DNA from 2 places in the Pseudomonas deceptionensis genome. Region 1 is predicted to be linked to the other one. Evidence: riboswitches for the same ligand, from Rfam matches in the RefSeq annotation. Region 1 holds a riboswitch; the other holds the start of a gene.
What was found. Region 1 has a riboswitch for cobalamin ahead of cobW (cobalamin biosynthesis protein CobW). Riboswitches for the same ligand answer to the same signal wherever they lie in the genome.
Positions count from the first base shown of each region.

Region 1 (4,415 bases):
AACACATCGACAAACGCAGTGTTGGCTGCCTGCAAATGCGAGCGATAGAACAACAGCGCAGCAACCGGTTGCCCGGGGACCCAGTCGGCCTGCCAGTCCTTGAGTTCGGCATTGGCGTGGGCCGGATGATAAATCGCGGTACGCGGCAGGGTTTGTGGTTCGTCCCATGGGTAATCACGGCCCAGCCATTCGCTGGCCAGGCAACGATAAAGCTGTAGTGCGTTATGCCGCCCGCCCTGACGCAAAAAGTGCCACAGCCGCTCGCCCTGTTCAGCGGGTACGGTGCTCAGTGCAGCGAGTTCCGGGTCGGGACGGTCGTCACCTGGCACCAGGATCAGCGTCACGCCGCGCTCGGCCAGTTGCACCAGGCGCTCAATGCCGTAGCGCCAATAGCCGATGCCGCCGTGCAACGACAGCAATATCACCTTGGCGTGTTGCAGCACTTGATCGACATAAAGGTCGACCGAGCCATGGTTTTGTACCTGCATCGGGTTGGCCAGACGCAAGGCTGGATAATCTTCAGGCAACTGCTGCGCCGCTTCGGCCAGCAGTGCCAGGCTTGAATCACCGCTGCACAGGATCACCAGCTCGGCGGGGGTCTGGCCTAAATCGGCAATATTGTCGTCCGATACAAAGCCACCGGGCTGGGTCCTGAGCAGATGCATGGCTTACTCGCTCAACGCTTTACGCAAAGTGGACTCGAGCAGTTCGGCGTCCAGGTCCTGGCCGATCAGCACCAGTTTGGTAACGCGCGACTCATCCGCAGCCCAGGCGCGGTCGAAGTGCTTGTCAAAGCGGGTACCCACGCCCTGGATCAGCAAACGCATCGGCTTGCCCGGGATCGCCGCGAAGCCTTTGACCCGCAGAATGCCGTGTTTGACCACCAACTGGGTCAGGGCCTCCATCAATACGCGCTCTTCACCCTGTGGCAGCTCGATGGAGATCGAGTCAAAGGCATCATGGTCGTGATCGTCGTGACCCTCATCGCCATCGTGGTGATGGTCGTGGTGGCTGTGGCGGCCATCGATATGGTCTTCAGAACCGGCGCCCAGGCCCAGCAGCACGTCCAACGGCAAGCGGCCACTGCTGGCTTCGATGATTTTGACCGCTGGCGGCAGCTCTTCAGCCACTTCGGCGCGCACTTTTGCCAGGTCTTCAGGGCTGATCAGGTCGGCCTTGTTGAGGATCACCAGGTCGGCACTGGCCAGTTGGTCAGCGAACAGCTCGTGCAGCGGCGATTCGTGATCCAGGTTTGGGTCGAGCTTGCGCTGGGCGTCAACCTGGTCCGGGAAGGCGGCAAAAGTGCCGGCGGCCACGGCCGGGCTGTCGACCACGGTAATCACCGCGTCCACGGTGCAGGCGCTGCGGATTTCCGGCCACTGGAAAGCTTGAACCAGCGGCTTTGGCAGGGCCAGACCCGAGGTTTCGATCAGGATATGGTCGATGTCGCCACGGCGCGCAACCAGCTCACGCATTACCGGGAAGAACTCTTCCTGCACGGTGCAGCACAAGCAGCCGTTGGCCAGCTCATAGATGCGGCCGTTGGCTTCTTCTTCGGTGCAGCCGATGGTGCATTGCTTGAGGATTTCGCCGTCGATGCCCAGCTCGCCGAATTCATTGACGATCACCGCAATGCGACGGCCCTGGGCGTTATCCAGCATATGGCGCAACAGCGTGGTTTTACCCGAACCGAGAAAGCCGGTAACGATGGTGACGGGAGTTTTGGCCAGTGTTTTCATCGGATGCCCTTTGGCAAAGCGGCGGGCATACGGGACGACGACCGCAGGCAGTGTGCGGTCAACATTCGCCACCGGATCACCCCGCCCGGTTGAAGTAAGAATCTGTCACGAGGCAGGTCTCCTGGCTTACGGCTGGGTATCAGCAGGGCTGATTCCGACCTTGCGCCTTCCCGCGTGTTGCGCAGTGGCATGGCAAGATCATTGACCGTTTACAGTTGCGGGGGCAGCCGCGGCATACCGCGTTCCCTTCTTAGCTTCGCATAGCGAAGAACCTCGAACGCGCAAGGCTACGCAGTGCTTTGTAACAGGTCAACAGACTACTGTGGGGGCCAGACTGCTGGTGATGGCATCGCTGGCAGGCCAGCTCCCACAGGGATCGCGCAAAACCTGACTGCAGGGATCGGTGCTGCATGCAGTTGTGTTCTAATTGCCGCCTTTTTTCAGCCTCAGCGCTTCAAGGATCTGTCCATGCCGTCCACCCCTCCAACCCGCGTCCTGATTATTGGCTACGTGTGGCCCGAACCGCGTTCTTCGGCGGCCGGTGGGCACATGATGCAAATCATTGAGAGCTTTTTGCAGCAAGGCTGGCACATCACCTTCAGCAGCCCCGCCGGCATTGGCGAGCACAAGGCGGACCTGGCCGCGCTGGGCATTGATGAAGTCGCCATTGAACTGAACAACAGCAGCTTTGATGCCTTTATCACTGAGCTGGCCCCGGACATCGTGCTGTTCGACCGTTTCATGATGGAAGAACAGTTCGGCTGGAGGGTTGAAAAGCACTGCCCCGACGCTCTGCGCGTGCTGGAAACCTCCGACCTGCAAAGCCTGCGCGACGCCCGTCAGCAACAGCTCAAGGCACGGCTCAAGCACGATACCGACCTCAACGATTTCAGCAGTCTGTTCGCCCCGGCCCAGCGCGAAACCTTCGAACAGATGGCCGGCACAGACCTCGCGCAGCGGGAAATAGCCGCGATTTACCGCTGCGACCTCAACCTGATGATTTCCGAATACGAAATCGACTTGTTGGTGGAGCAGTTCCACGTGCCCAAGGCCCTGCTGCACTGGTGCCCGCTGATGGTCGACAGTGTGCCCGCAACGTTCGTGCCCTATGAACAGCGCCAGCACTTCCTGAGCATCGGCAACTTCCGTCACGCGCCTAACTGGGACGCCGTGCTCTGGATGAAAACCAGCATCTGGCCGTTGATCCGACAACAGCTGCCCGCCGCGCAGCTGCATGTCTACGGCGCTTACACCCCGCCCAAAGCCACTGCGCTGCATAACCCCGCGCAAGGTTTTCACGTACTCAACTGGGCTGAAGACGCCCTTGAGGTGATGAGCAACGCGCGGATCTGTATGGCGCCGCTTCGTTTTGGCGCAGGCATCAAGGGCAAAATCGCCGACGCCATGCTCTGCGGCACACCCAACCTGACCACCCCCGTGGGCGCCGAAGGCATGCACGGCGATCTGCCGTGGGCCGGTGCCATCGAGCAAAGCGCCAGCGCAATCGCGGCGGCGGCGGTCGAGCTGTACCAGAACCCCGAGGCCTGGCATCAGGCCCAGCAACACGGGCAGGCACTGCTGGCGGCGCGTTACCTGCAGGGCACCCACGGCCCGGCGCTGGTAGAGCGAATCGAAGCGTGCCGCGCCGGGCTTGAGCAGCACCGGCGCAACAACTTCACCGGGGCAATGTTGCGCCATCACCAGCACAAAAGTACCCAATACATGTCGCAGTGGATCGAGGCAAAAAACCGGGTCTGACTAGCTGTTACGCCAGATGTTCAGCAGCACTTCGGTGAAAGACGGCTCCAGCACCCGATTGCCATGGCCGCTGAGATGGTTTGAGTCGAAAAACAGCGGCTGGCCGTTGGTGTCATAGGCCGAGCACACAGGGCCCGGACACAGCAGCGGGAACGGGTCCCAGACGGTCAGGCTGGAGTGCTCACGCTGCAACAGGTCCAGCAACTGCATTTGTGAAGCGCGCAGCCGTTCCAGCTGCCTGCTTTCTACCGTCAGGCCCTCGGCGCAAATCGGGTTCATCCGATTGAACCAGTCCGAACAGCGAGCCGCCGGTGCCTTGAACAGTGGTTTGGGGGCATCGATCAAAACCCGGACGCTTGCGGCCGCCAGCCGCGCCAGCGTGAGCTCGGCCGAGGCTAGGGCTGCGGCGTAACTCTCTGGCGTCAGCAGGGACAGGGCCTGATCGAATGCAACATCTTGCAGCTCCGGCATGCGCAATGAGGCCAGAAACACAATGTCGCCCGGCCTGGCCCGGCTTTCGATATCACGCAGATCTGCTTCCTGACGCTGCGCACAATCGGGCGGATCGGCGGCCATCAGACTTACCACTGCGCACCCGCCCTGCTCGTACTCCACCACCTTGATCCCGAGTGTCAGCGACACACTGTTAAGCAGCGTACGGTAGGCCGCCGCATGCGAATCCCCGATCACAAACAGCTGCCGTCCGTTAACCCGCGGGTCCTCGATCTTTACGACGTCTTCCCTTGGGTAATGCCTGTAGGCATACCAGGTATAGGTGTCACGGGTTTGGCTCAGGGATAACTGCTCAGTGTTGTCCGTCACCCAAAACGCCGACCACCAGAGCAGGCCGACAGCGATGAAACTGACGGCGAACGTACTCCAGGCATGGCGCTGCCACGCTGATTTACCGGTGCGCAC
Region 1 is NZ_FNUD01000002.1:3,353,698-3,358,112, reverse strand. It holds gene cobN (cobaltochelatase subunit CobN) at 1-665, opposite strand, end outside; gene cobW (cobalamin biosynthesis protein CobW) at 669-1,739, opposite strand; cobalamin riboswitch at 1,834-2,030, opposite strand; gene BLW11_RS15330 (glycosyltransferase) at 2,208-3,497, shown strand; gene BLW11_RS15325 (acyltransferase family protein) at 3,498-4,415, opposite strand, start outside.

Region 2 (4,415 bases), 1.2 Mb from region 1:
CGCCGCTTCCAGCAACCGTGACAATAGCTCGGGCGCCACACTGCCACCGCTGAAGTGCCGCATGTCACGGCGCTCGGCAATGGCGCGGTACACCGCGGCGCGCTCTTCAGGGCTAAAGGCGTTGTCGGTCATGGCGCCTTCACGGCGCAAGGCGCCAGTAATGCGGCAATGGCCTGGGGGTTGGACGGGAAGTAAAAGTGCACGTAAGACGCAGTCATCCGCCCCTCGCGATACACCGCTTCAGCGCCACGCCCGCCATTGGGGCTCAGCCCGCGTGCAATGGGCTCTAGCTCTGTGCTGGTCAGCGAGTGGTGGTAGGTATGACCGCGCAGCAGCCCTTCAGGCATTTCCACGGCCTGCAAGGCTAAAGCGGCCAGACGCTTTTGCATCGTCGCCTCCCCTGCCAGCAAGCCCACCAGTTCGGCACGCTGCCCCTCAACATCGGTCAAGGCATCCAGCAAGTAGAGCATGCCGCCACATTCGGCCAGCAGCGGCTTACCGGCTGCGTGATGAGCACGAATCGCCTCGAGCATCGGCGTATTGCGCGACAGTTCAAGATGATGCAGCTCAGGGTAGCCACCCGGCAGGTACAGGCTGTCTGCCTCTGGCAAACAGGTATCGCGAATCGGCGAGAAAAACACCAGCTCGGCGCCCATCGCACGCAACAGGTCCAGACTCGCGCCATAGGTGAAGGCAAACGCCTCATCCCGTGCCACGGCAATCCGCACCCCGGCCAGCAACGGCTCGACCACGACCGGCGCAGGCGCCGCAAACTCGACCGCTGGTGGCAGCGCTACCTCACAGGTGCTGGCCAAAGCATTGGCTGCCGCGTCGAGACGCGCATCCAGATCGTTCAGCTCGCTGGCCTGCACCAGGCCCAAGTGCCGGCTCGGCAGCTCGATCCCGGTCTCGCGGGACAATGCGCCGTACCAGCGCAAACCTTCGGTCAGGCTGCCTTCAAGCAACTGCGCATGGCGCACGGTGCCGACCCGGTTGGCCAGCACCCCGGCAAACGGCAGATCCGGCTGATAGCGCGCCAGGCCCAAGGCCAGCGCTCCAAAGGTCTGGGCCATTGCGGTGCCATCAATCACACCCAATACCGGGACGCCAAAATGACGCGCCAGATCGGCGCTGGACGGCGTGCCATCGAACAGGCCCATCACGCCCTCGATCAGGATCAGGTCCGCTTCACCGGCGGCTTCCCACAGCAGACGGCGGCTTTCATCCGCGCCCACCATCCACAAATCCACTTGATACACCGGCGCACCGCTGGCGCGTTCCAGAATCATGGGGTCGAGAAAATCCGGACCACATTTGAATACCCGCACCTTTCGCCCCTGATTGCGGTGCAATCGGGCCAGGGCGGCGGTAACGGTGGTCTTGCCCTGACCGGAGGCCGGTGCGGCGATCAACACCGCCGGGCAATGACGTGACGCTCTCATACTTCAACACTCACAATTCGATGCCTTTCTGGGCTTTGATCCCGGCCTGGAAGGCGTGTTTGACCACACCCATTTCGGTCACGGTATCGGCCAGATCAATCAGTTCGGGTTTGGCGCCGCGCCCGGTGACCAGCACATGCTGCATCAAAGGGCGGGCTTGCAGGTCGGCGAGCACCTGTTCAAGGTCGAGGTAGCCGTGTTTGAGCGCGATGTTCAGCTCATCCAGCACAACCAGCCCGATGGACGGGTCACGCAGCATCTCGCGGGACACTTCCCACGCGGCTTCGGCAGCGGCAATATCGCGTTGGCGATCCTGGGTTTCCCAGGTAAAGCCTTCGCCCATCACGTGATAGCGCACCTGCTCGGGGAAACGGCGGAAGAAGATCTCTTCGCCGGTGCTGTTGCGACCCTTGATGAACTGCACCACGCCGCACTGCATGCCGTGACCCATGGCCCGGGCCAGCATGCCAAAAGCGGAACTGCTTTTGCCTTTACCATTGCCGGTCAATACCAGCAGCAGCCCGCACTCATTGGGCGAGCTGGCAATGCGCTCATCCATAACGGCTTTTTTGCGCAGCATGCGCGCCTGATGACGTTCGTCGCGTTCGGGGGATTCGTTCATGGCAGCTCTCCGTTGGGGCTCAATAATGCAAACGGGAGGCGGGGGGAATTCATCAAAAAACACACTGCATCGCCCGCCGCGAGAGTGGTGGATGGATCAGGCCGGTCTCCGGGCTCATGAGCGGGCAACTCTTTATACAGAGCACCCTTTTCCACGCGCCTTCCCGTGAAAAAACACAGTGGCACTTAGCGTGACATTCACTCATTTACCGTTGCGGGGGCAGCGCCGGGATCATGGCGGTTGTGTGGGTCAAACACGCCCTCACCGGCTTCCCTGTTTCACTCAGCCAACGTTACGTTGCCGAGCACCTGAAACAAGCCGCGAAGGTTAGAGGGTTGGGGGTGGAGCGTCAATTAAAGGTGGCGCCAATAGGGTTTATACAAAGCAGCGGGCTGAACCTTTGAGGGGCTAAGCTTCTCTATGACTTACAAGACCAAAACTTAACGGAGTTCTTCATGCTCAAGCACCAGCACGCTATTGTCATCGTACTTGCGGCAGGATTGGCTGCCTGCGGCGAGACCTCGACCTTGCAAGTGAGTGATGGCACAGGCCCGTCGCCGAAACTGCCCGAACCCAACAAGACGCTGATACCCACCGTCAACATCGCCCCCGCCATTGGCTGGCCGGCCGGGACCACACCGGTTGCCGCCCAAGGACTGAAGGTCGCCGCCTTCGCCGAAGGCCTGGACCACCCGCGCTGGCTCTATGTATTGCCCAATGGCGATGTGCTGGTGGCCGAAACCAATGCGCCGCCCCAGCCGGATGAGGGCAAGGGGATCAAGGGCTGGATCGCGGGGAAAATCATGGGCCGCGCCGGAGCCGGGGTACCGAGCGCCAATCGGATCACGCTGCTGCGCGATGCGGACCACGACGGCGTCGCTGAAACCCGCTCGGTCTTTCTCGACAACCTCAACTCACCCTTTGGCATGACCCTGGTGGGCAACGATTTGTATGTCGCCGACGCCGACAAGCTACTGCGTTTCCCCTATCAAGCGGGCGAGAACTCCATCAGCGCCCAGCCAACCAAAGTTGTCGATCTTCCGGGCGGGCCGCTGAATCATCACTGGACCAAAAACGTCATCGCCAGCCCCGACGGCACAAAGTTGTATGTGACCGTGGGCTCCAACAGCAACGTGGGCGAGAACGGGATGGACAAGGAGGAAGGCCGCGCCGCGATCTGGGAAGTTGATCGCGCCACCGGCAAGCACCGTATTTTCGCCTCGGGCCTGCGCAACCCTAACGGCATGGACTGGGAACCCAAGACCGGCAAACTCTGGACGGCAGTCAACGAACGCGACGAGATCGGCAGTGACCTGGTGCCTGATTACATCACCTCAGTCAAAGACGGCGGTTTCTATGGCTGGCCCTACAGCTATTACGGGCAGCACGTGGATGTGCGGGTCAACCCGCAAAACCCGGAGCTGGTGGCCAAAGCCATTGCTCCGGATTACGCCGTGGGCCCGCACACTGCGTCCCTGGGCCTCAGCTTCGCCCAAGGCAGCAAGCTGCCCGAGTTTACTGAAGGCGTCTTTATTGGCCAGCACGGCTCCTGGAACCGCAAGCCGCACAGTGGCTACAAGGTGATTTTTGTGCCCTTCGCAGACGGCAAACCTGCCGGCATGCCGATCGACGTGCTGACGGGTTTCCTCAACACGGACGAAAAGGCCATGGGCCGGCCGGTGGGCGTAGTCATCGATAAACAAGGGGACTTGCTGGTGGCCGATGATGTCGGCAACAAAATTTGGCGGGTGTCAGGCAAGTAAACAGGCGGGTTCATCAACTGCGCAAGCGAGCTTGCGCAGGTTTGAATCTGTTTACGGGTTGTGAGCCAGATGCTGCTCGGTGGGCAGCACGCGCTTGGCGTTGAGATAGGCTTTTTGCCAGTAGGCTTTGTCCAGACTGTCCAGCTTGACCGTACCCCCCGTGGCCGGGGCATGCACAAAGCGGCCCTCACCCACATAGATCCCGGCATGGCTGACCTGGGTTCCGCCACTGGTGGCGAAAAACAGCAAGTCGCCTGTTTGCAGTTTGTCTTTGCCAATGCTCTGCCCACTCATCACGATCATTTCGCGGGTCGTGCGTGGCAGCGAGATACCCGCCGCGTCGTTATAGACGTACTTGATCAAACCACTGCAATCAAAACCTGAATCCGGGGTGTTGCCGCCCCAACGATATGGCGTGCCAACCAAACCCAAGGCGCGAAAAAGCACGTCAGCCGCTATGGGCGAAAACTCTTCACTGGGATTGACGAACACCGCCGTTTTTTTCACCACAGGGGGTGGCGGGGTGTGGCTGGCGCAGGCACTGAGCAGTGCTGCTAAAGTCAAAAGTGCAACGCGGGCCATGGTCGA
Region 2 is NZ_FNUD01000002.1:2,181,074-2,185,488, reverse strand. It holds gene bluB (5,6-dimethylbenzimidazole synthase) at 1-132, opposite strand, end outside; gene BLW11_RS09945 (cobyrinic acid a,c-diamide synthase CobB) at 129-1,442, opposite strand; gene cobO (cob(I)yrinic acid a,c-diamide adenosyltransferase) at 1,453-2,064, opposite strand; cobalamin riboswitch at 2,147-2,391, opposite strand; gene BLW11_RS09935 (PQQ-dependent sugar dehydrogenase) at 2,520-3,827, shown strand; gene BLW11_RS09930 (C40 family peptidase) at 3,879-4,415, opposite strand, start outside.
Region 2: linked by a shared signal. The riboswitch ahead of cobO (cob(I)yrinic acid a,c-diamide adenosyltransferase) and the one ahead of cobW (cobalamin biosynthesis protein CobW) in region 1 are both predicted to bind cobalamin.